Regions from separate parts of the Streptomyces sp. NPDC005794 genome, predicted to be linked through region 1. Evidence: riboswitches for the same ligand, from Rfam matches in the RefSeq annotation. Region 1 holds a riboswitch; each other region holds the start of a gene.
What was found. Region 1 has a riboswitch for cyclic di-AMP ahead of ACFYQ5_RS11835 (transglycosylase SLT domain-containing protein). Riboswitches for the same ligand answer to the same signal wherever they lie in the genome.
Positions count from the first base shown of each region.

Region 2: it holds a riboswitch for cyclic di-AMP, as region 1 does, so the genes downstream of both, ACFYQ5_RS29725 (M23 family metallopeptidase) here and ACFYQ5_RS11835 (transglycosylase SLT domain-containing protein) in region 1, are expected to answer to the same signal.
Region 3: it holds a riboswitch for cyclic di-AMP, as region 1 does, so the genes downstream of both, ACFYQ5_RS29245 (M23 family metallopeptidase) here and ACFYQ5_RS11835 (transglycosylase SLT domain-containing protein) in region 1, are expected to answer to the same signal.

Region 1 is NZ_JBIAIN010000006.1:128,703-138,708, reverse strand. It holds gene ACFYQ5_RS11855 (ATP-binding protein) at 1-48, opposite strand, end outside; gene ACFYQ5_RS11850 (hypothetical protein) at 53-211, opposite strand; gene ACFYQ5_RS11845 (SIS domain-containing protein) at 608-1,501, shown strand; gene ACFYQ5_RS11840 (hypothetical protein) at 1,570-2,145, opposite strand; gene ACFYQ5_RS11835 (transglycosylase SLT domain-containing protein) at 2,357-3,220, opposite strand; cyclic di-AMP (ydaO/yuaA leader) riboswitch at 3,225-3,411, opposite strand; gene ACFYQ5_RS11830 (hypothetical protein) at 3,768-3,998, shown strand; gene ACFYQ5_RS11825 (ferredoxin) at 4,139-4,330, opposite strand; gene ACFYQ5_RS11820 (cytochrome P450) at 4,383-5,606, opposite strand; gene ACFYQ5_RS11815 (NAD(P)/FAD-dependent oxidoreductase) at 5,656-6,843, opposite strand; gene ACFYQ5_RS11810 (TetR/AcrR family transcriptional regulator) at 6,935-7,582, opposite strand; gene ACFYQ5_RS11805 (molybdopterin-binding protein) at 7,966-8,361, shown strand; gene modA (molybdate ABC transporter substrate-binding protein) at 8,411-9,184, shown strand; gene ACFYQ5_RS11795 (ABC transporter permease) at 9,216-10,006, shown strand, end outside.
Region 2 is NZ_JBIAIN010000022.1:100,450-110,455, forward strand. It holds gene ACFYQ5_RS29715 (M16 family metallopeptidase) at 1-463, shown strand, start outside; gene ACFYQ5_RS29720 (M16 family metallopeptidase) at 490-1,872, shown strand; cyclic di-AMP (ydaO/yuaA leader) riboswitch at 2,064-2,232, shown strand; gene ACFYQ5_RS29725 (M23 family metallopeptidase) at 2,245-3,033, shown strand; gene ACFYQ5_RS29730 (GntR family transcriptional regulator) at 3,254-3,958, shown strand; gene ACFYQ5_RS29735 (HPr family phosphocarrier protein) at 4,131-4,412, opposite strand; gene ACFYQ5_RS29740 (GNAT family N-acetyltransferase) at 4,757-7,657, shown strand; gene ACFYQ5_RS29745 (DUF5998 family protein) at 7,720-8,316, shown strand; gene ACFYQ5_RS29750 (alkaline phosphatase family protein) at 8,316-9,503, shown strand; gene ACFYQ5_RS29755 (sacsin N-terminal ATP-binding-like domain-containing protein) at 9,883-10,006, shown strand, end outside.
Region 3 is NZ_JBIAIN010000021.1:139,655-149,660, reverse strand. It holds gene ACFYQ5_RS29275 (asparagine synthase-related protein) at 1-179, opposite strand, end outside; gene ACFYQ5_RS29270 (sporulation protein) at 1,114-2,634, shown strand; gene lhgO (L-2-hydroxyglutarate oxidase) at 2,796-4,052, shown strand; gene trmB (tRNA (guanosine(46)-N7)-methyltransferase TrmB) at 4,045-4,935, shown strand; gene ACFYQ5_RS29255 (PrsW family intramembrane metalloprotease) at 5,006-6,460, shown strand; gene ACFYQ5_RS29250 (aldo/keto reductase) at 6,465-7,409, opposite strand; gene ACFYQ5_RS29245 (M23 family metallopeptidase) at 7,552-8,592, opposite strand; cyclic di-AMP (ydaO/yuaA leader) riboswitch at 8,604-8,756, opposite strand; gene ACFYQ5_RS29240 (PP2C family protein-serine/threonine phosphatase) at 8,990-10,006, opposite strand, start outside.

The DNA.
Region 1 (10,006 bases):
CCACAGCGCCCCGGCGACGGCGATCAGGGCCACGATCCATGCCACCACGGTGTCACCACGTCCCTGTGGTCGGGGCCTGGGTGCCGTTCCGCAGCGTGCCGCGCGGCGGCACGGGGAGCCCTCGGCCGGCCAGGCCACAGGCCCACTTCGCCGGCGACCAGGCGCACGGCCCCTCGCCGAGGTCCACGACGTCCCCACCCCTGATCGGCATGGGCCGATTATGCCGACCGCGCGTTCGAACTCGGCCACTCCGCACACCCTCTGGCGTGAAACAGACCCTCGCCCGGGCCACCCACCACCCGTGGGTGACCGCCCGGGGTTGCCGCAGATCCACCCGACAGGGGATTTCCTGCCTGATGTACGGGGATATCGTCCGCCGGCTTCGCGCCGTACGCCGGATACCCACACGGCGATGACAGAACCGGATTGCGCCGACTACTCGCCGAGCTTGGCCGAAAACCGCCGCTGCACACAGCGGAGAGGCGGAACCAGTTTGCTTGTTCCTGCTCGATTACCCCGACTAACATGCAAAATTGAACACGTGGGCATCGATTTCACCCAGCCCCACCCCACCAGAGGCGAACAGCAGCGGAAGCGGAGTGCGGACATGTCGCATGTCGAGACCGAGACAGCCGGCCAGCCGGAGTGCTGGCGCCGCGCCGCGGAGGTCGCCGTCGACCGGAAGGGCGCGCTGCCCGCCACCGGTGAGCGCATCGCCGTCGTCGGCTGCGGGACGTCGTACTACATGGCGCAGGCGTACGCCTCGCTCCGTGAGGCCTCCGGACAGGGCGAGTCGGACGCGTACGCGGCCTCGGAGTTCCCCTTCGGGCGGGCGTACGACCGGGTCGTCGCGCTGACGCGTTCGGGCACCACGACCGAGGTGCTCGGTCTGCTGACCCGGCTGCGGGGGGCCGTCCGGACCGTCGCCGTGACCGCCGACCCGCACACCCCCGTGACGGCCGCCGCCGACGACGTGGTCGTTCTCGACTTCGCCGACGAACGGTCCGTGGTCCAGACGAGGTTCGCGACCACCGCGCTGACCCTGTTCCGCGCCCATCTCGGGATGCACACCGAAGACGTCGTACGCGACGCCGAGACCGCCCTGGCGGAGCCGCTGCCCGAAGGGCTCCTGGACTGCTCCCAGTTCAGCTTCCTGGGGCGCGGCTGGACGGTCGGGCTCGCCAACGAGGCGGCGCTCAAGATGAAGGAGGCGTCCCTGTCCTGGACCGAGTCGTACCCGGCGATGGAATACCGCCACGGCCCCATCAGCATCGCCACGGCCGGTACCGCGACCTGGATGTTCGGCACCGCTCCGGAGGGACTACGGGAGCAGGTGCTGGCGACCGGAGCCCGTTGGGTGGAGAGCGGCCTGGACCCGCTGGCCGACCTGGTCCGGGTCCAGCGGCTGGCGATCGCCCGTGCGGCGGCCCGTGGCCTCGATCCCGACCTGCCGCGCCATCTGACCCGCTCCGTGGTGCTCGACGCGGCAACGGGGGCCTGAAACCGTCAGGGCGTGCCGCGTACCGGGCCGGCGAGCAGCCCGGTACGCGGCCGTGACCGTGGTGCGGGTCAGGCCTCCTCGAAGTAGGCGTCCAGCGCCTCGTCGAGCTCCGCCGTCCACGTCTTCAGGTCGCTGCGGGCGCCCGCCTCGACCTCGGCGTTGAACCACCGACGGCTCGACAGGTGGACGGTCACGGTGAACCGGCGCCCGAAGCGGCCGGTCCTGACCTCGACCGCGCCGATCTCGGACCAGTCGAACTCCGCCTCCTGGTCGTCGAGCCGGAAGCGGACGCCCTCGGCGTCCGCCCTGATCGATCCGCGCCGGTCGCTGACCTCGAAGACGGGGCCGTCCCCGTCGTCGGCGCCCCCGCGCACGGCCTCGGCATCCGGTGTCACGCTGTCGTCGGGGGCCGCGCCGCCGTCCGCGACCGCGTCGTCGGCGGCCGTGGAATCGTCCACGGCCTCCTCGGCCGCCCCCTCGGCGGGCACGTCCACGCCCTCGGGATCCCGGTCGCCTTCGGGCTCCGCCCTCTCCGCTTCCGCCTCCGTCCGCGCGGGGGCAGGGGCCGTCAGGCCGGGGATGTACGCCGGGTCTGTCCCCGCGGCGAACTCGGGCTTGGTCTTCGAATCTATGCGCTGCTCCACGGCGGGCAGTATGGACGACGAACCTGTACGAGACCAGTCACCCGGGTTCGAACCGGCCTGTCGCCGGTGCGCCGGCCTCCGTGACTCGACGACGCGGCCTCCCTTCGGGAACGACTGACGGGTGGTACGGGTTCCGCCGAACCCGTACCACCCGTCAGCCCTGTCCCTCCGTCACACGCCCGTGCGCCGGCGGTCCCGCCTCGGCGAGGACTCAGTAGGCCCCGAAGACGTTGTCGATCGAGCCGTACTTGTCCGCGGCGTAGTTGCACGCCGCCGTGATGTTGGCGACCGGGTCGTAGCTGTCCGTCGACGTACCGGGCACGTGGTAGGCCTGGAACGTCGGGTCGATGACCTGCAGCAGGCCCTTGGACGGGATGCCCGCGGCGGCGTTGGAGTCCCAGTTGTTGATGGCCATCGGGTCGCCGGCGGACTCGCGGATGATGTTGCGGTGGATGCCGTCGTAGCTGCCGGGGATGCCCTGCTCGGCCATGATGGCCAGCGACTCCTTGATCCAGCCGTCGAGGTCGTTCGTGTACGTCGCCGGCTCGGCGGCGGGAACGGCTTCGGCGGCGGGAACGGCTTCGGCGGCGGGGGTGCTCGTACGCTCCGAGCGGTCGGCGCGGTCAGCGCTCTCCTCGGCCCGGTCGGACGAGGCGGAGGCCTTGGATTCGGCCTTGTCGGCCTTGTCCGCCGACTTGTTCTCGGCCTTGGCGTCGAGGGTCAGCTGAAGACCGGGGTGAATCAGGTCGGGGTTTCCACCGACGACCTTCTGATTGTCCTCGTACAGGGCCTTCCAGCCGCCGCTCACGGAATGCTCGCGGGCGATCTTGGCAAGGGTGTCGCCCACGACCACGGAATAGGTGGCGGTCTCGGACTTCTGCGCAGTAATTCCCTTTCCGGATACGGCAGTCGACGTCGCCGCCTTTTCGACGGCGACCGGCTGGGCCGGGGCGGCGAAGGCGCCGGTCGCACCGATCACGGGGAGGGCCAGGGCGGCTCCACCCGTGCTCACGGCGATGATGCCGCGGGTCAGCGAACTGGTCCTGAAACGACGGTGCTTACCATTTTCGGGCATGCTGAATTCCTCTCCGTCGCCTGCGAAGTGAGCTGTCGGGTTCGAGCTGGAGATGCCCGGCCGCACGCGAATGCGACTTCACCCCGAGCCGCTCCGGAAACCGGATCGGCGCTTACTTGGGTCCCCCGCTCCTGCCGTACGAAGAAGTGGTCGGGTCACCGGGCGGCGGCAGGATTCGGCGTTCCGTCCGGAGTGATGGCGACCGTAGGCGAGAAATAGGGAAAGGAACAAGCCTGGCGCGGTGATCACAATTCATTGGCAAGATCAATTCACGGGAATTCATGTAATCCACCCCACATCGCGCCCACCCTTCCCGTTGGCACAGAAGGGAACCGACTGCCGAGCCCTCGCGTCCGGGGCGCATGAGGTGACCCTGGTCACGGAGTCCGATTCGGGCGATTTGCTCCCGAGCGAAGGGGTCAGGTCGCACGAAATGGCCTTTTATGGATTACGGGATTAATTTAAAAAATGAGATCAAATCGGGCATACGGCTCATGGGTGAAGGCGCCGGGCATGCCGAGAGCGTCCGCGTGGAACCGATCCGGCCATGACCGACAGCCCGTACGCCTCGACCCCACGGATCACCGTCCTGCCCGTTCAGCCCGGGGACCCGCCCTTCCGCATCGTGGAGATCGACGGCGAGGTGGTCGGCAGCGCGACCGCCATGACGGACGTACTGATCGCTGCCGCGGCCGCCGGGATTCCGGTCCATGACCTCGACGACCCGGCGGCCGTCCGGTGGGTGGGGGGCGGGAAGCTCAGCTGGAAGCCCCGCTGAGCGGCCGTCCGGACGCACCACGACACAGGGAGGACGCACCACGACGGAGCAGTGGCCCGCAGCAGCCCGTAAGGGTCTGCTGCGGGCCACTGCGGGCCGAGGGGCCCGTCCCTCCGTGGATCCCGGTCGTCCGCCTCGCGTCAGTCCTGGATCATGATGGCGAGTGCCGGGCACACGGCCGCGGCCTGCTGGACGTCGTCGGCCCGGTCCGAGGACGGCTCGGGGTCGAGCAGTACGGCGATGCCGTCGTCATCCTGGTCGAACACGTCGGCGGCGGCGACCACACATTGTCCGGACGCCACGCACTTGTCCTGGTCGAGGATCACTTTCATGAAGACTCCTTCGTCGTCGGTGCCGTGGTGAGACAGGTGGGGAGGTGAGAGGTCACCAGGCCACGGGCAGTTCGTAGACGCCGTAGACGGCCCCGTCGTGTTTGAACGACAGCTCCTCCAGTGGGGCGTCCAGGCGCAGTGTGGGGATGCGCCGGTAGAGGGTGCTGTAGACGACCTGCAGTTCCATGCGCGCCAACGGCTGACCGAGGCACTGGTGCACTCCGAAACCGAAGGCCACATGGCGCCGGGCGTCGCGCCGGAGATCGAGCCGGTCGGGGTCGGCGAAGACCTCCGGGTCACGGTTGCCGATGTCGTTGGGCACGATGATCCCGTCGCCCGCCCGGATGACCTCGCCGCCCATCTCGATGTCCTCCAGAGCCACGCGACGGCGGCCCCCGTGGGTGATGTTGAGATAGCGCAGCAGCTCCTCGACGGCACCGGCGACCACCTTGGGGTCCTCGGTGTCACGCAGCAGGGCGAGCTGGCCGGGGTGTTCGAGTAGGGCGAGGGTACCCAGAGCGATCATGTTCGCGGTGGTCTCATGTCCGGCGAGCAGCAGCAGGACGCCCATCTCGGCCGCCTCGCGGCGGGAGAGTTCGCCCCCCTCGACCCGGGTACCGAGTCCTGACAGGAGGTCGTCCGCGGGCCGGGCGATCTTGTGGCCCATCAGCTCGTCCAGATATCCGATCAGATTGCCGTGGGCCTCGGCCCGTACCTCTGGAGCCGCGCTGCGGCTGATGAGGGTCTTGCTGTTCTCCTGGAAGAAGTCGTGGTCGGCGTACGGCACTCCGAGCAGTTCGCAGATGACGAGCGACGGAACCGGAAGGGCGAATGCCTGGACGAGGTCGGCCTGCGGGGGCCCCGCCAGCATGTCGTCTATCAGGCCGTCCACGATCTTCTGGACGGCGGGGCGCATCGCCTCGACCCGCTTGATCGTGAAGGGTGCCGTCACCATCCGCCGCTGGCGGGCGTGTTCGGGGTCGTCCATCAGGATGAAGCTGAAGCTCGCCCCCTTCACCGGTGCCGAACTGGGATAGCCGGGCCGGGTGACATCGGCGCTGATCCTCGGGTCGGCGAGGATCGCGCGCTGATCGGCGTAATGAGTCACCAGCCAGGGCGTGGTCCCGTCCCACAGGGTGACTTTCCCGAGCGACCCCTGTTCCTGCTCGGCCCTCAGGGTGGGCGGCGGGTCGAACGGGCAGCCCGTCGCGCGGGACATGGGCCATTCCGGGGCCGTGGCCGTGTGTGCTTGTTCCGTGCCTGTCGTGCTGGTCATCGCTTCCTCACTTCGTCGTGCGGTGGGGGTGACGTGCCGTCGGCCGCTGTCATGGCGCGGACGGTTCGAGGGGCGGGACCGGACCGCCGATCTCCTGGCGGCGCAGCCGCGCCTGCTTGGGCATGTTCCAGCCGAGGACTCCGGTGACCATGCCGTCGCGCTCGTAGCGGACGACGAAACGTCCGCTCGTGGGGTGGCCGTCCACGACGGTCACCCCGGCGTCCGGGCCGAGCCGGCCGTGGGCCTGGATCCGGGCGTCGAACTGGTCGGTCCAGAAATAGGGCACGGGGGTGTAGGGCCGGTCGGCGCCGAGGATGTTGTCCGCGACGGCGAGCGCCTGCTCGGTGGCGTTCGTGCGGTTCTCCAGCCGCATGGGGACGTCGAACAGTTCGTGGTGCCAGGCCGCCACGTCCCCGACGGCGTAGATTCCCTCCGCCGCCCGGCACCGGGAGTCGCAGACGAGGCCGTTGTCGATGCGCAGCCCACTGCCCGTCAGCCATCCCGTGGCGGGCTCGCCCCCTATCGCGACGACGACCACATCGGCGGGGAGCACCTCTTCCGTGTCCAGACGCACTCCGGTCACCCGTCCCCGGGCGGCGGTCAGCCCGGTGACCGCGTGGCCCAGCCGCAGGGTCACCCCGTGCCCGGTGTGCAGTGCGGCGAGCAGGTCCGACACCACGGGACCGAACTGGTCCAGCATGGGCGCCGGCCGAGGCCCTGCCAGGTTGACGTCCAGCCCCATGGAACGTGCGGTGGCGGCGATCTCGGAGCCCAGCACACCTTCCCCGACCACGACGAGCCGCCGCGCCGTCAGAAGCCCTTCCCTCAGGGCGAGAGCGTCGTCGAGCGTCCGCAGTACGTGGACGCCTTCGGCGTCCGGCTGCCCGGGCAGGGTCCTGGGCCGCAGTCCGGTGGCGACGACGACGGCGTCGGCGCTCAGTTCGCGGCCCGACTCGGTGCGTACCGTACGGCTGCCCGGATCGAGGCCGGCCGCCGGGTCGCCGAGGAGGAATGCGGCGTCCAGGGCCGCCAGCGTTCCGGGCGTCCGCAGATGAGCGGTGTCAGGGGTTCTGCTGCCGGACAGCACGTGCTTGGACAGGGGCGGACGGTCGTACGGCGGGTGCCGCTCGGCGCCCAGCAGCGTCAGCTCGCCCTGGTAGCCCTTGCGGCGCAGTGCCTCCGCTGTGGTCAGCCCGGCGGCGGACGCGCCGACCACGAGTACGCGGGAGGGGGTCATGGTGCGTACCTCTGTTCTCGGCCCCGGCAGCCCGGACGCGGGCGCCGGAGCGCAGGTGGAGGGGGTGGCGGGTGGGGCGTCCGGAGGGCCGTCAGCGGCAGGGTGTGACCGGTGCCATCCAGAGCCCGACGACGGCGTCGATCAGACCGGTGGCGGTGTCGTGCCAGGTCGCGCGGGGCGTGGAGGTGTTCCCGGCGAGGGCACGTTCGCGCTCCGCGCAGGTGTGGAGGATCAGGTTGCGCGACATGTCGGCCCGCTCGACGTGGACGTCGGCCGGCAGGTCGGGCAGGCACCGGTTCAGCCCTTCGAGGGTCTGCAGCGTCGGCGGGCAGGCGAGCGACTCCTCGGCCATGATGTCCCGCAGCGCCGGGTCGGTCATGACCTGGGCGCAGAACCGTGCGAACCAGGTGGGGCTGCCCAGCGTGGCCAGGTGCTCGGTGGTGGGTCGCACCAGGCAGGCCACCCACTCCCCTATGTCCGTGGGGTCCTCGATGCGGTCCAGCAGACGGGCACGGGCCTCCTCGATCTGCCGGCTGTGCTTCCGGGTGATCGCCCGCACCAGGTCGGCCTTCGTCCCGAAGTGATAGCCGACGGCGGCGTTGTTGCCCTGTTGCGCGGCCTCGCTGACCCGGCGGTTGGACACCGCGTAGACGCCGCGCTCGGCGAACAGCCGCTCCGCGGCGTGCAGGATCCGCTCCCTGGTCTCGCTGACCTGCTCGGCCCGCGCCGTACGTTCCATTCACCGTCTCCTCGGTCGAGGGGGTCTCGGAGCGTCCAGGCAAGCCGCTGCCAACTCATCAGTCAAGCAACTGATTTAAGAATGGCCGAGATGCTCACACGTCCACCACAGGAGGTCGCCGGAGCCCCGGCACCCGTGCCACCTGCGGCGATCAGCCTGCGGTCGGCAGCGGTCCGGCTTCCGGCGCCTGTTGCCCCCGCATGGCCTGTCGGCTCCGGGAACCTGGGCGCACGGCTCCGCGAGACCCCGGAATTGGCGCAAAGCCGCTGCGGCGCGCACCTGCCCGGGAAACGTCCCGCGCGGCACATCCGGCATCGCATCTGCGAGGAAGAAGAACGTGAGAACGTTGTAAATACGAGTGTGATCCCCCTATCGTGTCGCATATGCAGTCCTACACCATCGGCCAGGCGGCACGTCTCCTCGGCGTGAGCCCGGACACCGCCCGCCGCTGGGCCGACGCCGGCAGGGTCGCGACCCATCGCGACGAGGGCGGGCGCCGTCTCATCGACGGCCGTGACCTGGCCGCCTTCTCGATCGAGGTCGCCCAGGCCGGCCCCGGCGAGGACGAGGTCCCCTACACCTCCGCGCGCAACGCCTTCCCGGGCATCGTCACCGCGGTGAAGCTCGGTGACGTCGCGGCCCAGGTCGAGATCCAGGCCGGCCCGCACCGCCTCGTCTCGCTCCTCACCCGGGAAGCCGTGGAGGAGCTGGGACTCGAGGTCGGCGTGCAGGCCACGGCTCGTGTGAAGTCGACCAGCGTGCACATCGACCGCGCCTGACGCGGCAGCCGCCGCCGACGACGGCGGCTCCTACCGAGGAGTTCCCCTGATGCCCTTCCCCCTCACCGGCCGCCGGGCCGGCGCCGCGGTCCTTTCGGCGGCCCTGCTCGCCACCCTGGCCGCGTGCGGCGACGACGGCAAGGACTCCGCCGCGCCGGAGACCGAGCTGACCGTGCTGGCCGCCTCCTCGCTGACCGACGTCTTCGCGACCGCCGGTGCCGCGTACGAGAAGGGGCACCCCGGCACCACGGTGACGTTCTCCTTCGCCGGGTCGCAGGAGCTCGCCGCCCAGGTCAGGCAGGGCGCTCCCGCGGACGCGCTGGTCACCGCCGACACCAGGACCACGGACGGGCTGACGGCGGACACCGGCAAGCCGACGGTCATCGCGAAGAACCGCCTGGTCATCGCCACCGGCGAAGGGAACCCCGAGAAGGTGCGGAGCCTCACGGATCTCGCCGATCCCGCGCTCAAGGTGGTCCTGGCCGCCCCCGAGGTGCCCGTCGGCCGCTACGGCAAGGAGATCCTGGACGCCCGGAGGATCGACGTGAAGCCGGTCTCCCAGGAGCCCAACGTCCGTGCCGTCCTCAGCAAGGTCGAGCTCGGGGAGGCCGACGCCGGCCTCGTCTACCGGACGGATGCCGCCACCGCCACCGGCAAGGTCGACGCGATCGACATCCCGGACGCGCAGAACGCCATCGCGTCCTATCCGGCCGCGACACTGAAGTCGTCCGGGAACACCGAGGCCGCAGCCACGTTCGTGTCCTGGCTGTCCACACCCGAGGCGCAGAAGATCCTCCAGGCCGCGGGCTTCCAGAAGCCGTGACCCGGCCAGGCCGGACCCGTAGGGGAACGCGTTGAAACAGCTCCGCAGCCGACCGTCGGGGCCCCGCGCCCCGCTCGCTCTGGCGATTCCCGCACTGCTCGCCGTCGTGTTCCTGGTGCTGCCGCTGGCCGGCGTCCTGGCACGGACGTCCTGGGGCGAGCTCGGCGCGCACCTGACGAGTCCCGGCACCACACAGGCCCTGAAGCTGTCGCTGCTCGTCTCCGCCTGGGCTCTCGGGCTCTCGCTCGTGCTGGGCGTGCCCCTGGCCTGGCTGCTGGCCCGCGTCGACTTCCGCGGCAAGGCCCTCGTACGCTCGCTCGTCCTGCTGCCGATGGTCCTGCCGCCGACCGTGGGCGGCGTGGCGCTGCTGCTGGCGTTCGGCCGGCGGGGGCTCCTCGGGCCCTGGCTGGAGGGCACGTTCGGGATCACCCTGCCGTTCCACACCTCGGGCGCGGTCCTCGCCGCGACCTTCGTCGCGATGCCGTTCCTCGTCATCAGCCTCGAAGGCGCCCTGGGCGGTCTGCATCCACGGTACGAGGAGACGGCCGCGTCCCTGGGCGCCTCCCCGGTGCGGGTGTTCTTCACCGTGACCCTGCCCATGGTCGCCCCCGGCCTGGCCGCGGGCGCGGCACTGACCTGGGCCCGGGCGCTGGGTGAGTTCGGCGCGACCATCACCTTCGCCGGCAATCTGCCGGGCACCACCCAGACCCTGCCCCTGCAGGTGTACCTGCTGCTCCAGGACTCCCCCGAGGCGGCCACCTCCGTCTCTCTGCTCCTGCTCGCCGTCGCCATGGCCGTGCTGGTCGCCCTGCGCGGACGCTG
Region 2 (10,006 bases), on a different contig from region 1:
CCGCCTGGTCCGTCGCGACCGTACGGCGGTGGCAGCGGGATTCGGGCTGCTCAGGCTGGCCGGCGCGCCCTCGCTGGGCTGGCTGGACGTCAAGACGTCCGGTGGCGTCGAGGTGCCCCAGATCGAGGCGGCCGTGGACGAGGAGCTCGCCCGCTTCGCGGAGGAGGGCCCCACACCGGAGGAAATGGAACGCGCCCAGGCGCAGTTGGAGCGCGAGTGGCTGGACCGTCTCGGTACGGTCGCCGGCCGCGCCGACGAACTGTGCCGGTACGCCGTCCTGTTCGGTGACCCGCAGCTCGCCCTGACCGCGGTGGGCCGGGTGCTCGACGTGACGGCCGACGAGGTCAAGGCCGCCGCCCGGGCGCATCTGCGCCCCGACAACCGTGCGGTCCTGGTCTACGAGCCGGTCGAACCGGCCGACGAGACGGACGGCACCGACGCGCACGAGGGGGCGGACAAGTGACCGACGCCGCCGTGACTGGAGTAGCGATGGAGTACCACCCGCAGCCGACCGCCGGCGAGGCCAGGCCCTGGGCCTTTCCCGCGCCCGAGCGTGGCGCCCTGCCCAACGGGCTGACCGTGCTGCGCTGCCACCGCCCCGGCCAGCAGGTCGTCGCGGTGGAGATCTTCCTCGACGCCCCGCTGGACGCCGAGCCCGAGGGCCTGGACGGTGTGGCCACGATCATGGCGCGCGCACTGTCCGAGGGCACGGACAAGCGCTCGGCGGAGGAGTTCGCCGCCGAGCTGGAGCGGTGCGGCGCCACGCTGGACGCCCACGCGGACCACCCGGGTGTCCGGGTCTCCCTGGAGGTCCCGGTCTCACGGCTGACCAAGGCCCTCGGCCTGGTCGCCGAGGCCCTGCGGGCCCCGGCCTTCGCGGAGAGCGAGGTCGAGCGCCTGGTGGGCAACCGCCTCGACGAGATCCCGCACGAGCAGGCCAACCCGGCCCGCCGGGCCGCCAAGCAGCTCTCCAAGGAGCTCTTCCCCGCCACGGCACGGATGTCGCGTCCGCGCCAGGGCACCGAGGAGACGGTCCGGCGCATCGACGCCGCCGCCGTGCGCGCCTTCTACGACGCCCATGTGCGCCCGTCCACCGCGACGGCGGTCGTCGTCGGCGACCTCACCGAGGTGGACCTGGACGCACTGCTCTCCGAAACCGTCGGGGACTGGTCGGGCAACGCCGGCCAGGCCCGGCCGGTGCCCCCGATCACCGCGGACGACACCGGCCGTGTGGTCATCGTGGACCGCCCCGGAGCCGTGCAGACCCAGCTGCTGATCGGCCGGATCGGCGCCGATCGGCACGACAGCGTATGGCCCGCCCAGGTCCTCGGCACGTACTGCCTGGGAGGCACGCTCACCTCCCGGCTGGACCGGGTGCTGCGCGAGGAGAAGGGCTACACGTACGGCGTCCGGGCCTTCGGGCAGGTGCTGCGTTCGACGGCGCCCGGCTCGTCCTCCGGGGCGACCGGCGCCGCGATGCTCGCCATCAGCGGTTCCGTCGACACGGAGTCCACCGGTCCCGCGCTCGACGACCTGTGGAAGGTCCTGCGCACCCTGGCGGCCGAAGGGCTCACCGATGCCGAGCGCGAGACCGCCGTGCAGAACCTCGTGGGCGTGGCCCCGTTGAAGTACGAGACGGCGGCCTCCGTCGCGGGCACCCTGGCCGACCAGGTGGAGCAGCACCTTCCGGACGACTACCAGGCCGAGCTGTACGCACGCCTGGCCGCGACCGGCACGGTCGAGGCGACCGCCGCCGTGGTCAGCGCGTTCCCGGTCGACCGGCTGGTCACCGTCCTGGTCGGGGACGCCGCGCAGATCGCCGAGCCCGTGAGGGCGCTCGGTATCGGCGAGGTGTCGGTCGTCACCGGCTGACAGAACGGGACATGGCGGACCCCGGCGAGTGCACGCTCGCCGGGGTTCTGTCATGTGTCCGTATCGCGAGGAAAGTTGTCATTCATCCTGTGGGATGTGCGACAAAAGCCCCTTCCCGTTTGGTGGGGAAAAGCGGCCCGCTCTAGCGTCGGCTCGGCTGTCCGCCAGACGAATGCCGCGTCCGCGGCGCCGGACAGCCATCGCCGAGTCCCCGTCAGGCGCGAGCCTGGGGAGCCGGGGACCCAATAAGTCCCTGGGGTGAATCGGATCCCTGTACCTCGTCGGAGGCTCAGGGGCCCGTAGGAGACCTTCCTGCTCCGAACCCGTCAGCTAACCCGGTAGGCGAGAAGGAAGGAAAGGACCAGCCCCTCCATGGCGTTCATCCGTGCCACCGGGAAGCACCGTGCCCCGAGCCGCCTGACGCGCAAGAGCGCCGAGGTCGCCGGCATCGCGGCCCTGGCCACCGCCGGCGTCATCGGCACCACGGCCTCCCCTGCCCTCGCCGCGGACTCCGAGGCCGTCACCGCCACCGGTCTGACCCAGGCCGTCGCCCTCGACACCACCCTCGCCGCGCAGATCGACGCCCAGGCGAAGGCCCAGCAGCACCAGGCCGATGTCGCCGCCAAGGCCAAGGCCGAGGCCGAGGCGGAAGCGAAGGCGAAGGCTGAGGCCGAGCGCAAGGCCGAAGCCCGCGCCAAGGAGGCACGTGAGGCCGAAGCGCGGGCCGCGCGCGCCGCCGAGCGCGCCCGGTTGAACTCCTTCCACCTCCCGGTCGCCGGCTCGCACGTGACCACCGGCTACCAGTCGGGTGGCGCGCTCTGGTCCTCCGGCAGCCACTCCGGCGTGGACTTCCAGGCGGCGTCCGGCACCCCGGTCGTCGCCGTCGGCGCCGGCACGGTCGTGGAGGCGGGCTGGGGCGGCGCGTACGGCAACAACATCGTGCTCCGCATGAACGACGGTACGTACACCCAGTACGGCCACCTCTCCTCGATCGGTGTCTCCGTCGGTCAGAGCGTCGGCTCGGGCGAGCAGATAGGCATCTCCGGCTCGACCGGCAACTCCACCGGGCCGCACCTGCACTTCGAGGCCCGGACCACCCCCGAGTACGGCTCGGACATGGACCCCGTCGCCTACCTCCGCGCCCACGGCGTCCAGGTCTGACCCACGCCGCACGACATCTCTCGGACGAAGGCCCCGGCATCCGCCGGGGCCTTCGCGGTGCCCCGGGGAGGGGCCCGCAGAAGCCTCGCGGAAGTGCTCCCTGGCCAAAAGATATCCATGGATTCCACCCCGCCATCGGAAATTCCGGCCGGTTGCAATAGAGTCACCGAACAGGCGTCGATCGGCCGCGTTCCGCGGAGATTAAGGCGGAGGTTCGGACATGCGCATTCCCGCGTATTCGGTATGCACGGCAATCCGTGACGACATCGTCTCCGGTGTCTTCGAGCGCGGCAGCCGCCTCACCGAGGAGGTGCTCGCGCGTCGCTACGGCGTCTCCCGCGTCCCCGTACGCGAGGCGCTGCGCACCCTGGAGTCCGAGGGGTTCGTCGTCACCCGCCGGCATGCCGGCGCCTGTGTCGCCGAACCCACGGAGCAGGAGGCCGCCGACCTCCTCGAGATCCGGATGCTCCTGGAGCCCCTCGGAGCCGCCCGTGCGGCGCAGCGCCGCACCGAGGCGCACCTCAAGGTGCTCCGCGGCCTGGTCAGGCTGGGGCAGGAGCGGGTGCGCAGGGGTGAGGGGGAGGATCTGCGCTCCCTGGGCGGCTGGTTCCACGAGACGCTGGCGCAGGCCTCGGGCAGCCCCGCGCTGATCGCACTGCTCACCCAGCTCCGGCACAAGATCGCCTGGATGTACGCCGTCGAGCAGCCGGCCCGCCCCGCGGACTCCTGGGCCGAGCACGGCGCCCTCGTCGACGCTGTGGCACGCCGTGACACGGAGCGGGCCAGGGCGCTCGCCACCCAGCACGCCGAGCGGGCCACCGCGGCCCACCGGCTGCGGCGCACGGACCTGCCGGGGCGCGCGGTGGGAACGTCCGGGGTGAGGACTTCGCAACACCCCGTAAACACCGCGGGAGTCCGCCATTAACAATTGCGCCGTATACAAAGAGGGTAATTATCGAAGGGCTTTCTTTTTGCTGCCCTGATTCGGGTATTCGGAGTCCTGTCAGGACCCGGTGCAGGAAACAGAAAAAGCCGCGGCTCCAGGTGGGGATGCCGCGGCTTTTCCGCAGAAATGATTCCGGTTCGAAGCGGCGGAATCAGACGGTCTCCGGAAGCTCCTCGAGCCCCTCGGCGACCAGCTTCGCCAGACGGTCCAGGGCGGCTTCGGCGTTGTCCGCCTCGGACGCGAGCACGATCTCCTCGCCGCCCTGCGCGCCCAGGCCGAGCACCGCGAGCATGGAGGCCGCGTTCACCGGGTTGCCGTCCGTCTTGGCGATCGTCACGGGGACGCCGGAAGCCGTGGCGGCACGGACGAAGATGGAAGCGGGGCGGGCGTGCAGGCCCTCGGCCCAACCGACGTTGACGCGGCGCTCAGCCATGGTTCTGCCCTTCACGTAACAATGGGTTGTCTAGACCAGTCTCTCATGCAGTGCGCACTGCTGTGCCAGGCATCGCCACCGGGCTGTTCACGCCCGCCGGTCCCCTCAGCGTGCCTGCGCGACCATCCCGCCGCGACCGGTGCGTTCCTATGGACAAGGCCGGGCTCGCGCGCCTGGTGCGTACCCTCTCAAGGCCTCAAGGGCCAGGGGGACCCCATCCACGTCGTGGTCCGTCACCGACGCTCCGCGTTGCCTCCCTCCTCCACCTCGCGACCGCACGCACCGGACCCCGCTCCCTGATCCGGCCTGATCCACACGAAAAGCCCAAGCCGTAGGCTTTGCCCATGGAGCCCACTCCGGAGCAGAGTCCGCATCACGCGTACCCCGACCACTGGGAGGCGGACGTGGTGCTCCGTGACGGTGGCACCGCGCGCATCAGGCCCATCACCACGGACGATGCCGAACGACTGGTCAGCTTCTACGAGCAGGTGTCCGACGAATCGAAGTACTACCGCTTCTTCGCCCCGTATCCGCGTCTCTCCGCCCGGGACGTGCACCGCTTCACCCATCACGACTACGTCGACCGGGTGGGACTGGCCGTCACGATCGGCGGCGAGTTCATCGCCACCGTCCGCTTCGACCGGATCGACGAGCAGGGCAGGCCGGCCTCGGCCCCCGCCGACGAGGCCGAGGTCGCCTTCCTCGTCCAGGACGCCCACCAGGGCCGCGGTGTGGCGTCGGCCCTTCTCGAGCACATCGCGGCGGTGGCCAGGGAGCGGGGCATCCGCCGCTTCGCCGCCGAGGTGCTGCCCGCCAACAACAAGATGATCAAGGTGTTCCGGGACGCCGGCTTCACCCAGCAGCGCAGCTTCGAGGACGGCTCCGTCCACCTCACCCTCGACCTGGAACCCACGGCCGAGTCACTCGCCGTCCAGCGCGGACGTGAGCAGCGGGCCGAAGCGCGCTCCGTCCAGCGCCTGCTGGCCCCCGGGTCCGTCGCCGTCATCGGGGTCGGCCGCGAGCCCGGCGGCGTGGGCCGGACGGTGCTGCGCAATCTCCTCGGCTCGGGCTTCACCGGACGTACGTACGCGGTGAACACGTCCTTCGCCCCAGGGCCGGGCACGGTCGACGGGGTGCCCGCGCACCGCGCCGTGAGCGAGATCGGCGAACAGGTCGACCTCGCTGTCGTCGCCGTCCCCGCGGAACGAGTGCCGGAGGTCGTCGCCGACTGCGGTGAACACGGCGTCCAGGGCCTCGTCGTCCTCTCCGCCGGATACGCCGAACGCGGCGCGGAAGGCCGGGAACGGCAGCGAGAACTGGTCCGGCAGGCACGCTCGTACGGCATGCGGATCATCGGCCCGAACGCCTTCGGCATCATCAACACCTCCGACACCGTCCGCCTCAACGCCTCCCTCGCCCCCGAGTCGCCGCAGGCCGGACGCATCGGACTCTTCACCCAGTCCGGCGCCATCGGGATCGCCCTCCTGTCCGGCCTCCACCGCAGGGGCGCCGGGCTCTCGGCCTTCATCTCCGCGGGTAACCGGGCCGACGTCTCCGGCAACGACTTCCTGCAGTACTGGTTCGAGGACCAGGACACCGACGTCGCCCTGCTGTACCTCGAATCACTCGGCAACCCGCGCAAGTTCACCCGGCTCGCCCGCCGGACGGCCGCGGTGAAGCCCGTGGTCGTGGTGAAGGGCGCCCGGCACAGCGGAACCAATCCACCGGGCCACGCCGTGCCGGTCAGCCGGATCCCGGACGCGACGGTCTCCGCGCTGATGCGCCAGGCGGGCGTGATCCGCGTCGACACCGTGACGGAGATGGTCGACGTCGGCCTGCTCCTCGCCGGTCAGCCCCTGCCGGACGGCCCCCGGGTGGCGATCCTGGGCAACTCCGAGTCGCTCGGCCTCCTCACCTATGACGCCTGCCTGGCGGAAGGGCTGCGTCCGCGCCCGCCCCGCGACCTCACCACGGAGGCGAGCCCGCAGGACTTCCGGCACGCACTGGCCGAGGCGCTCGCCGACCGGACGTGCGACGCCGTGATCGTGACCGCGATCCCCTGGGTGGGGGAGAACGGCGAGGCGGAGACCGGCGACGGCGAGGTCCTGGCCGCCGCGCTGCGCGCGGCGGCGGCCACCGGCCCTGCCAAGCCGGTGGCGGTGGTGCACGTGGAGATGGGCGGCCTGGCGCAGGCCCTGGCCGCAGCCACGAGCACGGCGGCTCCGCCCGCGCCCCGGCCTGCCGCCCAGGCGGCTGCCGCGGAGCCGCAGCCCCGGCCGCCCGCCGCGCCCCCGCCCGCCCCGTCCCCGCCCGACGCGGCGACCTCCGGAAGGGGGCCGGACGGCACCGCTCGCCCCGCGCCCACCGCCGGGCGGATCCCTGCCTACCCTGCCGCCGAGCGAGCCGTGCGCGCGCTCGCCGAGGCCGTGAAGTACGCCCAGTGGCGGCGCCAGGCGGCCGTCCCCGGCAAGGTGCCCGGATTCCTGGACGACACCATCGACGAGCACGGGACCGCCGGGCTGATCGAGACGCTGCTCGGCCCGAGCCCCGACCCGCGTGGCCGCCCGCTCACCCACGACGAGGCCCGGGAACTGCTCGCCCGCTACGGAGTCTCCGTACGGCCTGCGCTTCCCGCCCCGGATCCGGATGCCGCCGTCGCGGCCGCCGCGAAGCTCGGCTACCCGGTGGCGCTCAAGACCACCGCACCCCATCTCCGGCATCGTGCCGACCTCGGCGGTGTCCGGCTCGATCTCGCCAACGAGAACGCCCTACGCCGTTCGTACGACGAACTGACCGATCTGCTCGGTACGCCCGCCGAACTCCGGCCCGTCGTCCAGGCCATGGCCCCCAGGGGCGTCGATACCGTGGTCAGGGCGTCCATCGACGCGGCCGCCGGTGCCGTTCTCTCCTTCGGTCTGGCCGGCGCGCCCTCCGAGCTGCTGGGCGACACGGCCCACCGCCTCGTGCCCGCCACCGACCGCGACGCCGCCGAGCTGATCCGCTCCATCAGGGCGGCTCCGGTACTGTTCGGCTGGCGCGGGGCCGCGCCGGCCGACACCGCGGCGCTCGAAGAGCTCCTGCTGCGGGTGTCCCGGCTGGTCGACGACCACGCCGAGGTGGTGTCGGTCGCACTGGAACCCGTGGTCGTCGCCACGCAGGGCCTGACGGTGCTCGGAGCGAGCGTCCGGCTGGCTCCGCCACCGGCCCGCAGTGATCTCGGCCCTCGCCGCCTCCCCAGCTACTGATCGCCCCATGGACCCGCGCACGACGTCCCCGGCAGTCACCGGCCCCCCGTAGGATGGTGCACATGGCAAAGACCGGTACGACGACCCAGGGGCTGCGCGCGGCGATCGAGCGCAGCGGCTACTACCCGGCCCTCGTGGCCGAGGCGGTGGAGGCCGCCGTCGGCGGGGAGCCGGTCGCTTCGTACCTGGTGCACCAGGAGACCACCTTCGACTCCAACGAGGTCCGTCGCCACGTCACGGTCCTCGTCCTCACGGACACGCGCTTCATCGTCAGCCACACCGACGAGCAGGCCGCAGACACGAGCTCCCCGACGCCGTACGCCACGACGTCCACGGAGTCGGTCAAGCTCGACCGGATCTCGTCCGTCGTGGTCAGCCGCGTGGTCGCCAATCCTGAGAAGTACGTGCCCGGCACGTTGCCCCGCGAGGTCGTCCTGACCATCGGCTGGGGTGCCGTCTCCCGCATCGACCTGGAGCCCGCGGCCTGTGGCGACCCCAACTGCGAGGCCGACCACGGCTACACCGGCAGTTCGACCGCCGACGACCTGAGCCTGCGCGTCAGCGAGGCCGGGGACGGCCCCGACGCGGTGCGCCAGACCCTTGCCTTCGCCCAGTCGCTCTCCGAGGCCACGGCCGCGACCGCGGCGACCATTCGCTGATGGTCCAGCCCGCCTGGCAGGACCCCGTTCTGCTCGCTCCCGAAGCCGCGCCCGTACCCGAGTACGGCACCGGGTCGCTCGCCGACCTGCTGCCGACGCTCGTCGCGGGTCAGGGAGTACCCGGTTTCGAAGCCACGATTCCGGAGCTCACCCCCGCAGACCGGAACTGCGTCTTCCTGATCGACGGACTCGGCTGGGAGCAGATCAAGGCCCACCCGGACGAAGCGCCCTTCCTTCACTCGCTGCTTCCCACCTCCCGCGGCGGCACCGGCCGGCCGGTCACGTCGGGTTTCCCGTCCACCACCGCGACCTCGCTCGCCTCGGTCGGCACGGGGCTCGCCCCGGGCGAGCACGGCCTCCCCGGCTACACGGTGCGCAACCCGGAGACCGGCGCGCTGATGAACCAGCTCCGCTGGAAGCCGTGGACCGCCCTCAAGGCCTGGCAGCCGCACCCCACCGTCTTCAAGCTCGCCGACGCCGCCGGCGTACGCACGGCCCAGGTCTCCGCCCCCGACTTCGAACAGACGCCGCTGACCAAGGTGGCGCTCAGCGGCGGTTCCTTCCTCGGCCGGCTCACGGGCGAGGACCGGATGGACCTCGCCGCCGAGCGGCTCGCCGCCGGTGACAGGTCCCTCGTCTACACGTATTACAGCGAGGTCGACGGCCAGGGGCACCGCTACGGCGTGGACTCCGATGCCTGGCGTGGCCAGCTGATGTACGTCGACGGGCTCGCGCGGCGCCTCGCCGAGCAGCTGCCGGCCCGTTCGGCGCTGTACATCACCGCCGACCACGGCATGATCGACATCCCGTTCGACGAGCAGTCCCGGATCGACTTCGACGAGGACTGGGAGCTGAGCGCCGGAGTCGCCCTGCTCGGGGGCGAGGGCCGTGCCCGCCATGTGTACGCGGTCCCCGGGGCCGAGGCGGACGTGCTGACCGTCTGGCGTGAGGTGCTCGGCGAGCAGTTCTGGGTGGCGAGCCGTGACGAGGCCATCGCGGCGGGCTGGTTCGGCCCGAGGATCGACGAGCGGGTGTACGGCCGGATCGGCGACGTGGTGGCGGCCGCTCACGACGACGTGGTGATCACCGCTTCGGTCAAGGAGCCCCACGAGTCCGCGATGGTGGGGATGCACGGATCGCTGACCCCTGTGGAACAGCTGGTTCCGCTCCTCGAAGTACGCTCGTAGCCCTCCGTCTCCCACTGCACACCGCACACCGAAAGGCGCTCGACTTCTCATGCCCGAGCTCGTGTTCTTCTCCGGAACGATGGATTGCGGAAAGAGCACTCAGATCCAGTAGTCCTTCAGATCATCAGCCGTCGTGCTTATAGGGGGAGCAATCAAACATCGGCTCAGGTGGGGTCACGTCTACCCCCGCGCTCTCTCTGACCTCACGGTGCTTGACTGAATCGGCTGACCGGCGGGGTGAATCGATACGATCATTGGGGTAGCCAACTCGTGGGGGTTCTTCATGGTCACTGTGGAACGGAGCCGGCCTGCTGCCTGGCGGAAGGCGGTCAACGACCGTGCCCTTGCTCAGGTAGAGGGCTGTCTACGGGATCCGGAGGTGTACCGGGAGCTCAAGGAGATCGTCGATCGGATGATCTCGCCCGAGTACCAGGGGCGGGGGCTGATCGAGCTCCTGCAGAACGCCCACGACGCCCATTCCTCACGTTCTGCCGATGGGCGGG
Region 3 (10,006 bases), on a different contig from region 1:
ACCGTGATGATGCGGATCTCGTCGGGGCGCCAGTCGCCGACGGCCCAGAGCGGATCCGGGTCCCCCCACAGGAGTTGGGAGCCCACCGGATGTACGGTGCGCCCCTCCCCGTGGTGGCCGACAGCACCCACGGTGCCGAAGCTCGCGGCGATACTGCTCCACCCCACCAACCAACGCATCGCCGCCTCCACAGGCTGTGGACGAACCGGCGCTCCAGGACACGGGGGACGCCGTCGCGGGACATGCTGCCACGACAACGGCACCCGGGAGGGGGTACGGGCGGCGCACACCGGATACGCATGCGCCCCTGGCAAAAGCATGGCCACGGCTCTGTGGATCGTCCGCAACGGAATTGGATCTTCCGGGAGTTGCGGGGATCGGCCCCGGAAGCGGGCCCCGCCTCGGCCGGTCCACGGAACCGACGTAATCCGGCCATAGCCGGACGGCTTCGCGACGCACGCTCCGACCGGCACTATTCGGCCATTCTCCGATCGCCGGCGGAACCGCGCGTTTCGCCTGTGGAAGCCCGCCGATGGATCTCCCACGCGGCCCTCCCCCGGGCGCGGGCACACTCCCGCAGTCCCTCGGCGCGGAAAGGCCCGCCGAAGTGCGGCGACGTGCGGGCCGGCACAACCCCCCGGTGCGCCGGCCCGCACACCGCCTTCTCCGAACCCCGCCCGTGCGGCGCACAGTCCGGGAGGTGTTCGCCACCTCCCGGACCGGTTCGCCGCCCGCGGGGATTGGGGCGGCGGTCTCCCCCAGCCCACTGTGTCCAGTTCAGCGGGCCGACCCACGCAGGACCATCGAAGCGCTTGCACAACGGCCGGACCAGAGCGCACGGCCGGGCGCACGGCCACACATCAGGAGCACGATGCCCACGCCCCGCGCGGCACCGACAACATTCCCGCCATACGGAGGTCTGCCCCTTAACGGTGGGGATGCGGCGAACTACGCTGGGTTTACCGATGTTCTCAGCAGGGCGGCATATTCCACGGGGCTCAGCCAAATGCGTGTGCAGCCGGAGTGCCGGGGACAGTACCTGGGGAGAACACGGTACGAATGCCGCGCGCCTGACGGTGACGCGGCGGCCGTCTGTGTGTCGAGGGGTGACGCATGTCCAGGGAACAACGCGGGCCGAACGAGAAGCTCGGCACGGTTCTCGCCCTCGCGGGAATCAGCAACGCCGGGCTCGCCCGGCGGGTCAACGACCTCGGAGCGCAGCGCGGTCTGACACTTCGTTACGACAAGACCTCGGTGGCCCGGTGGGTCGCCAAGGGCATGGTGCCGCAGGGCGCGGCGCCTCATCTCATCGCGGCGGCGATAGGGGCCAAACTCGGCCGTCCTGTCCCGCTGCACGAGATCGGGCTCGCCGACGCCGATCCGGCGCCCGAGGTCGGTCTGGCCTTCCCCCGAGACGTGGGCGAGGCGGTCCGGTCGGCGACGGATCTCTACCGGCTGGATCTGGCGGGCCGCCGGGGCGGCGGGGGGATCTGGCAGTCGCTGGCGGGTTCCTTCGCGGTGAGCGCCTATGCGACCCCCGCGTCCCGCTGGCTCATAACCCCGGCCGATCCGTCGGTCGCACGGGACCCGACGGCCGCCCAGGCCGCGATCCTCGGCACGGAGGGCGCACCCGGGGCGCAGGGCGGGGTGCCCGTCCAGCCCGGCCCGGACACGGCGGGCGGTGGCGGTAGTGGTGGCGGCGTCGACGGCCTGCTGCTGCGTGTCGGGCACAACGACGTGGCCAAGCTGCGCGAGGCCGCCCAGGACGCACGCCGGTGGGACTCCAAGTACGGCGGCGGCGACTGGCGTTCCTCCATGGTCCCGGAGTGCTTACGGGTCGACGCCGCACCGCTCCTCCTGGGCTCGTACAGCGACGAGGTGGGCCGGGCTCTCTTCGGCGCCTCCGCCGAGCTGACCAGGCTCGCCGGGTGGATGGCCTTCGACACCGGCCAGCAGGAGGCCGCCCAGCGCTACTACATCCAGGCGCTGCGCCTGGCCCGAGCCGCCGCCGACGTACCGCTCGGCGGCTACGTCCTGGCATCGATGTCACTCCAGGCGACCTACCGTGGCTTCGCCGACGAGGGCGTGGACCTGGCGCAGGCCGCGGTCGAACGCAATCGCGGGCTCGCCACCGCACGGACCATGAGCTTCTTCCGGCTCGTGGAGGCGCGCGCCCACGCCAAGGCCGGCGACGCACCGGCCGCGGGGGCCGCGCTCAGGGCCGCCGAGAGCTGGCTGGAGCGCTCCCGGGCCGGTGACTCCGACCCGGCGTGGCTCGGCTTCTACTCGTACGACAGGTTCGCCGCCGACGCCGCCGAGTGCTACCGCGACCTCAAGGCGCCCCGCCAGGTCCGGCGCTTCACCGAGCAGGCCCTGTCGAAACCCACCGACGAGTTCGTCCGCTCCCACGGGCTGCGGCTCGTGGTGTCCGCGGTCGCCGAGCTGGAGTCGGGCAATCTCGACGCGGCCTGCGCGGCGGGGACGCGTGCGGTGGAGGTCGCGGGCCGCATCTCCTCGGCGCGCACCACCGAGTACGTCCGCGACCTGCTGCACCGCCTGGAGCCGTACGGGGACGAGCCCCGCGTGGCCGAGCTGAGGGAACGAGCGCGTCCGCTCCTCGTCGCCCCGGGCTGACCCGAACGGCGGGACGTCGCGGACGGGACCCGGGGCGAAGGCCACCGGTACGCCCCGGTTTCGCCGGGTCCGGGTGCGGGGTATCCCGGCACGCACACGCTCTCCCTGGTTTGAGCCCGTTGTCAGTGGGTCAGTGCACTATCGGGGTGGGAGGTGGCGTGATGGTGACGCACGCGGCGTACGACTGCGATGTGCTGGTGATCGGTGGCGGGATCGTCGGTCTGTCGACCGCGTACGCGATCACGCGCACCGCGCCCGGCACCCGGGTCACGGTGCTGGAGAAGGAGTGGGGCCCGGCCCTGCATCAGACGGGGCGCAACAGCGGGGTGATCCACAGCGGTATCTACTACCCGCCGGGCTCGCTCAAGGCGCGCTACGCGGTGCGGGGCGCCGCCGAGCTGGTGGACTTCTGCGCGGAGCACGGCATCGCCCACGCGGTGACGGGCAAGCTGATCGTCGCGACCGACAGCGGCGAGCTGCCCAGGCTGCACGCCCTGGTGCAGCGCGGCCGGGCGCACGGCCTGCCGGTCCGGGAGCTCGGCCCCGCCCAGATCGCGGAGTACGAACCGCGGGTGCGCGGCCTCGCGGCGATCCGGGTCGGGACGACGGGGGTGTGCGACTTCACCGCGGTGGCCGTCAGGTTCGCCACCGAGGTGTGCGCCTCGGGCGGGCAGATCCGTTACGGCGCGGAGGTCGTCGCCGTCGACCGGCGCCCGTGGGGTGTGGCGGTGCGCACGGCCGACGGCCAGGTGGTCAGGGCCCGTGTGCTGGTCAACTGCGCGGGGCTGCACAGCGACCGGGTGGCGCGGCTCGCGGGCGACGCCCCGGGGGCACGCATCGTGCCGTTCCGCGGGGAGTACTACGAGCTGACCAGGCCGGAGCTGGTGCGCGGGCTGGTCTATCCGGTACCGGACCCCGCGTTCCCCTTCCTCGGGGTGCATCTGACCCGGGGCGTCGACGGCACGGTCCACGTCGGTCCGAACGCCGTGCCGGCGCTGGCCCGTGAGGGATACGGCCGGACGGTCGTCCACCCGCGCGAGCTGGCCGCCACCCTGGCCTGGCCCGGTTCCTGGCGGATCGCCCGGCGGCACTGGCGGTACGGGGCGGGCGAGGTGCACCGGTCCCTGTCGAAGAGCGCGTTCACCCGGGCCGTCCAGCGACTGCTGCCGGAGGTGACGGAGGCCGATCTGCGGCCCTCCCCCGCCGGGGTCAGGGCCCAGGCGGTCCTCCGGGACGGCACGCTGGTGGACGACTTCCTGATCCGGGACGCCCCGCACACCGTGCACGTGCTGAACGCCCCGTCTCCCGCGGCGACCGCTTCCCTGCCCATCGGGAGGGAGGTGGCGCGACGGGCCCTGCTGCGGGCCGGGGCGACGGGCTGGACGCCTCCCGCCGTAGAATCGGGTCATTGTGTCTGAGCCTGTGAACCCCACCCCAGAGACTCCCGGCCCCGCCCCGGAAACACCCGGCCCCGCCCCGGAGACTCCCGGCCCCGCCCTGGAAACACCCGGCCTCGCGGACGCGGACGACGCGGCAGCGAGGCGCGCCGCCTCCTTCGAGCGCCAGCGCAGGCTGCGCCAGGAGCCCCGCTTCCCCGGAGGCCCGGCCGCCGATCCGGCGGGCTCGCACCACGAGCGCCGGATCCGCAGCTTCCAGCCCCGCCGCAGCCGGGTGACCACCGGCCAGGAGGACGCCCTCCAGCGGTTGTGGCCCACCTGGGGCCTGGACATCGACGGCCGCGGCGTCCTCGATCTCCGCACGCTCTTCGACGGCCTCCCGGTGATCCTGGAGATCGGCTTCGGCATGGGCGAGGCGACGGCGCAGATGGCGGCCGACGACCCGACCACCGGAATCCTGGCCGTCGATGTGCACACCCCCGGGCAGGGCAATCTGCTCGGTCTCGCGGAACGGGCGGGGGTGTCCAACGTCCGTGTCGCCAACGGTGACGCGATCATCCTGCTCCGCGAGATGCTGGAGCCGGCCGCCCTGGACGGGCTCCGGGTGTACTTCCCCGACCCCTGGCCCAAGAAGCGGCACCACAAGCGGCGGCTGATCCAGCCGGAGTTCCTCGACCTGGTGGCGCAGCGGCTGAAGCCGGGCGCTGTCGTCCACTGCGCGACGGACTGGGAGCCGTACGCGGAGCAGATGCTGGAAGTCCTCACGGCACACCCCCTGTTCGAGAACACCCAGGCGGACGGCGGCTACGCGCCCCGGCCGCCGTTCCGGCCACTGACCCGCTTCGAGGGCCAGGGCCTGGACAAGGGGCACGTCGTGCACGACGTGCTGTTCACCCGTCTCTGACCGGCCACGCCCCGCCACCCCGCCCGACGCGGCATGGCCAGGTGTCAGTCCCCCTCGTTAGGGTCGTCGGGTGTACCAGGGGTTCGTGCAGCACCAGCAGCCGGACGTCCCGGTTCTCGAGGAGCAGCGGCTCGACGAGTTCCTGGGCGCCGTCCCGGAGCGAGGCCAGTGGCGTTACCGGCCCCGCATCGTCGGCATGGTCTGGCGCAGCAAGGCGTTCCGCGCCGGAGCGGTGATCACGGTGCTCGCACTCTGCGGCCTGGTGATCCTGGCCCTGGTGCGCCGGCAGACGGGGCCTGAGGGCTTCCTGGTGGGGCTGGGCCTGGCCGTACTGCCCGTGCCGCTGCTGATGGCGGCGTTCCGCTGGCTCGACCGGGTCGAGCCGGGTCCGTGGCGGAATCTGCTGTTCGCCTTCTCCTGGGGCGCGTGCGCCGCCGCGCTCGTGGCGATCATCGCCAACTCCTTCGCGACCCGGTGGATAGCGACGGCCACCGCGGACCCGGCGAGCGCCGACACCCTCGGAGCCACGGTCGTCGCCCCGGTCGTCGAGGAGACAGCGAAGGCCGCCGCGGTCCTGTTGATCTTCCTCTTCCGCAGACGGCAGTTCGGCGGGATCGTCGACGGCATCGTGGTCGCCGGATTCACCGCGACCGGCTTCGCCTTCACCGAGAACATCCTCTATCTGGGCAATGCCTTCGGCGAGGACCAGCAGCAGGGGACCACGGGCTTCGTCTCCGTGACGGCGGGGACGTTCTTCGTCCGCGTGGTGATGTCGCCGTTCGCGCACCCCCTGTTCACGGTGCTCTCCGGCATCGGCTTCGGCATCGCGGCGCTCGGCGGCGCGCGCCACCGGGTGCGCCGGATCGTCCTGCCGCTGCTCGGGCTCGTCCTCGCCATGGGCATGCACGCCCTGTGGAACGGCTCGTCGTCCTTCGGACCGTACGGCTTCTACGCGGTGTACGGCGCGTTCATGGTGCCGGCCTTCGGCCTGGTGACCTGGCTGGCGATCTGGTCGCGCCAGCGGGAGCTGCGCACCCTCTCCACCGAGCTGCCGGTGTACGCGGCGGCCGGCTGGCTGGCTCCCGCCGAGCCCCTCGCGCTGGCCTCGATGCGGGCACGGGGCATGGCCCGCGACATGGCCAGGCACTGGAACAGCCACCCGGACCGCGCCCGGGGCAGGGCCGCGGCCCGCGCCGTCGCTGAGTACGAGTCGTTCGCGACGTCCCTGGCCATGCTGCGCCGGAGGGCCCGCCACGACGGCCCGGGAGCGGACTTCGCCGTCCGCGAGCAGGAGTTGCTGCATCACCTCTGGCACCGCCGGGACATCGCGGGCCCGGCCCTGACCTACGCGGCCCACGCGACGGGCCGGCTGCGCGCCCACCGGCCGCCCTCGCCGCCCCCGTTCCCCCGGCAGTTCCCTCACGGCGGGCCGCCTCAGCAGCACCTCCCCGCACCGCACCGGCACTACGGCGGCTACAACCCGTACCTGGAGAACGGCGGCAGGCACCGCGCACCGCCGGGTTAGGACGTCAGGCGGATGCCTCGGTCAGCTCCGCCACCTGCTGCCCGGTCAGCTTCAGGTCACCGACCGCCACCAGCGCCGGCAGCTGTTCGACGGTACGCGCGGAGGCGATCGGCGCGGTCACGGTCGGCCGGGCGGCCAGCCAGGCGAGGGCGACCGTGGCGATCTCGGCGTCGTGCTCCTGGGCGATCCTGTCGAGCGCGGCGAGCACCTTGCGGCCGCGCTCGGTCTCCAGGTGCTTGCCCGCGCCCTCGGCCCGTGCGCTCTCGACGGCCGCCCCCGGCCGGTACTTGCCGGTGAGGAAGCCCGAGGCGAGCGCGAAGTAGGGGACCGCTGCGAGACCGGCACCGGCCGCCGTGTCCTGGAGCGCGCCCTCGTAGGTGTCGCGCGAGACGAGGTTGTAGTGCGGCTGCAGGGCGACGTAGCGGGCCAGGCCCTCGCGCTCGGAGAAGTCCAGCGAGGCCTGGAGCCGCTCGGGGCTGATGTTGGAGGCGGCGATCTCCCGCACCGTGCCGGCCTTCACCAACTGGTCGAGGGCGGTGATGATCTCCTCGACCGGGACGTTCTCGTCGTCGAAGTGCGTGTAGTAGAGGTCGATGTGGTCGGTGCCGAGACGGCGCAGCGACGCCTCGGCCGCCTCCTTGACGGTGGTGGGCGAGAGCCCCTTGTACGCGGGGTGGGCGCCGACCTTGGTGGCGATGACGACATCGTCGCGGCGGGCACGGGCCTTCAGCCACTTGCCGATGAGGGTCTCCGACTCACCGCCCTCGTTGCCCGGGGCCCAGGCCGAATAGGAGTCGGCCGTGTCGATGAAGTTGCCGCCGGCCGCCACGTACGCGTCGAGGACGGCGAAGGTCCGGTCCTCGTCGGCCGTCCAGCCGAAGACGTTGCCGCCGAGAGCGAGGGGGAAGACCTGAAGGCTCGAAGAACCGAGTGGGCGCAGAGTTGTCATACCCAAGAACAACCGGTCGCCGCAGGCGACTATTCCGGTTCACGGGACGGCGGCCGGAAGGCGGCGGGTTCCCGGCCCCGGTCGGACCGGCGGCCCTGACGTCGGGGGGTCGTGCGTCAGGGCCGCCGGGGTTCCGAGGGGATCAGATCGTGAGGCCCTTGCCGCGCAGCCAGCTCATCGGGTCGATGCCCGAGCCGTCCGCGGTGTGGATCTCCAGGTGCAGGTGTGCGCCGGTCACATTGCCGGTCGCGCCGACGCGGCCGATGGTCTCGCCGGTGGTGACCTTCTGGCCGGCGGTCACGCCCATCGAGGACTGGTGGCAGTACCAGACCTCGGTGCCGTCGTCGAGCTCCAGGACCGTGCGGTAGCCGTACGAACCGGAGTAGCCGGCCGACTTCACCGTGCCGCTGTGGACGGCCTTGACCGGGGTACCGGTCGGGGCCGCGAAGTCCAGCCCGGTGTGGTGGCCGGAGGACCACATCGAACCGGCCTGACCGAAGGTCGAGCTGATGTAGTACGAGGAGGTCGGGACGGCGTAGCTGGCGGCGAGCTTGGCGAGGCGCTCGGCCTCCGCCTTCTTCTTCGCCGCTTCCTCCGCCGCCTTCTTCTTCGCGGCGACCTCGGCCTCGGCGTCGCTCTGCTGCTTCGCGGCCTGGGCCGCGGCCGCCTCGAGCGCCGCCTGCTCCTCCGCGGCCTTCGCCTCGGCGTCGGCTCCGGCCTGCTGCTGCTCGGCCTGCTGGAGGATGCGGGCGCGCAGCGCCTCGCCGGCGTCGGTGGTGCCCTGCTCGGCCTCGGTGGCGGTGATGCCCGCAGTGGTGAGCGGGGAGGACGCGGCGACCGTCTCGTGGTCCGAGTCGGAGTCGCCGGACATGAACGCACCCACGCCGGGAAGGGACTTGGCGTCGGGGAGATTGTCCGCGATGGAATCGGGAAGAGAGATGGAGACCGGCGGCTTGCTCTGAGCGGTGGCCATGCCACCCGCTCCGACGGCCGCGATGACCCCGACGCCGAGGACGGTGGAGCTACGGGCGAGGCCGCGCTGCTTGGCTACGCGATGCCGGCCGCGTACGGGACGGATGGACTCCTCGGTGGGGTTCCATTCCTCCCACGTCCTGTCCTCATCACCGAGGCTTCCGGTCCTGAAGGATGACGGTGCCTCGGGGGCAGGCTGGTTGGACGCCACGTGGGCGCACTCCTTTCCTTCCTTCTCGCCTACCGGGTTAGCTGACGGGTTCGGAGCAGGAAGGTCTCCTACGGGCCCCTTCGTCTCTCACGAGACGCAGGTGTCCGATTCACCCCATGTAGGTGGTTCCCCGGTTCCCTTGCGGAATTCGGCGCTGCGCACGGTGCCGCCTCTTGCGACGACAGGTACAACCGCGCTGCGTTATCGAACGTTAATAGACACCCGGGTCCGATTCCAAGCTGTTCCCACAGTTCATTCGCCGCTGCGGCCTGGACTTTCGGGTGTCAATCGGGCGCAAACGGGCGACTTGAGTACCCCTCACCCATGCGGCAGTTTCTGACGGTGCGTCAAATGTTATGCGGAGCGGGGTCTTTCGACTACCGACGGTCGCGACCGGTCATTCACTGTCCCGCCGCACGATCTTCACCGTCGTCCGCCGCTCCTGCTGCCCCCGCGCGGGACGCCCGACCGCGAGGAGCGCCAGGTCGTCCGTCGACCGGCCGCCGGTGTGCAGCCGTACGTCGTCGGTGAGCGCGGACAGCAGTTCCTCGGGCCCCGGGAAGAGCCGGCCGCGCAGCCGGTCCGCCGGATCGTAGAAGGCACCCTTCGCGTCCCGCGCCTCGGAAAGCCCGTCGGTGAACGCCAGGAACATCGCACCGGCCGGCAGCGACCACTCGTCCGACCGGTCCGGCCACACGTCCAGCCCCATCCCGAGCGGCAGCGCGGGCACGGTCGGCGACACTACGTCCAGCGCCCCGTCCGCATGCAGCACGAGCGGCTCGGGATGACCGCGGTTGACGACCCGCATCGTGTCGGATCCGGCCGGGATCTCCGCGAGGACAGCGGTGACGAACCCCTCCATGGAGTCGAGCCCGCCCCGCCGCGAGTTCTCACGGGCCAGCGCCCGTTCCAGCCGCTGGACCACCCCCTCCAGCGACAGCTCCTGTTCCGCGGCCTCCCGGAACGCCCCGATCACGACGGCCACCGCCGCCACGGCGTCCAGCCCCTTGCCCCGTACGTCACCGAGGACCAGGCGCACCCCGTACGGAGTGTTCGCGACGGCGTACAGGTCGCCGCCGACGAACTCGTCCGCCTGCGCCGCCTCGTACCGCGCGGCGACCAGCAGCCCGCCGATCCGGTCCTCGGGCGTCGGGAGCACCGCGCGCATCGCCGTCTCCGCGATGACCCTGGCAGAGGCCAGTTGCTCGTTCCCGCGACGTACGACGCGGTTGATGACGAGGGAGAGCACGGCGACGGTGACCAGGGTCAGCAGGTCGGTGACCGGCACGACGTCGGTGAGCAGGCCGTCCCAGACGCGGATGGCGAGCACGACGAGGATCGAGATGACCGCGACCCGCACCGTGCCGGCCAGCGAGAAGAACGGGGCGGCGATCAGCGGGGCGGCCGCGAAGAG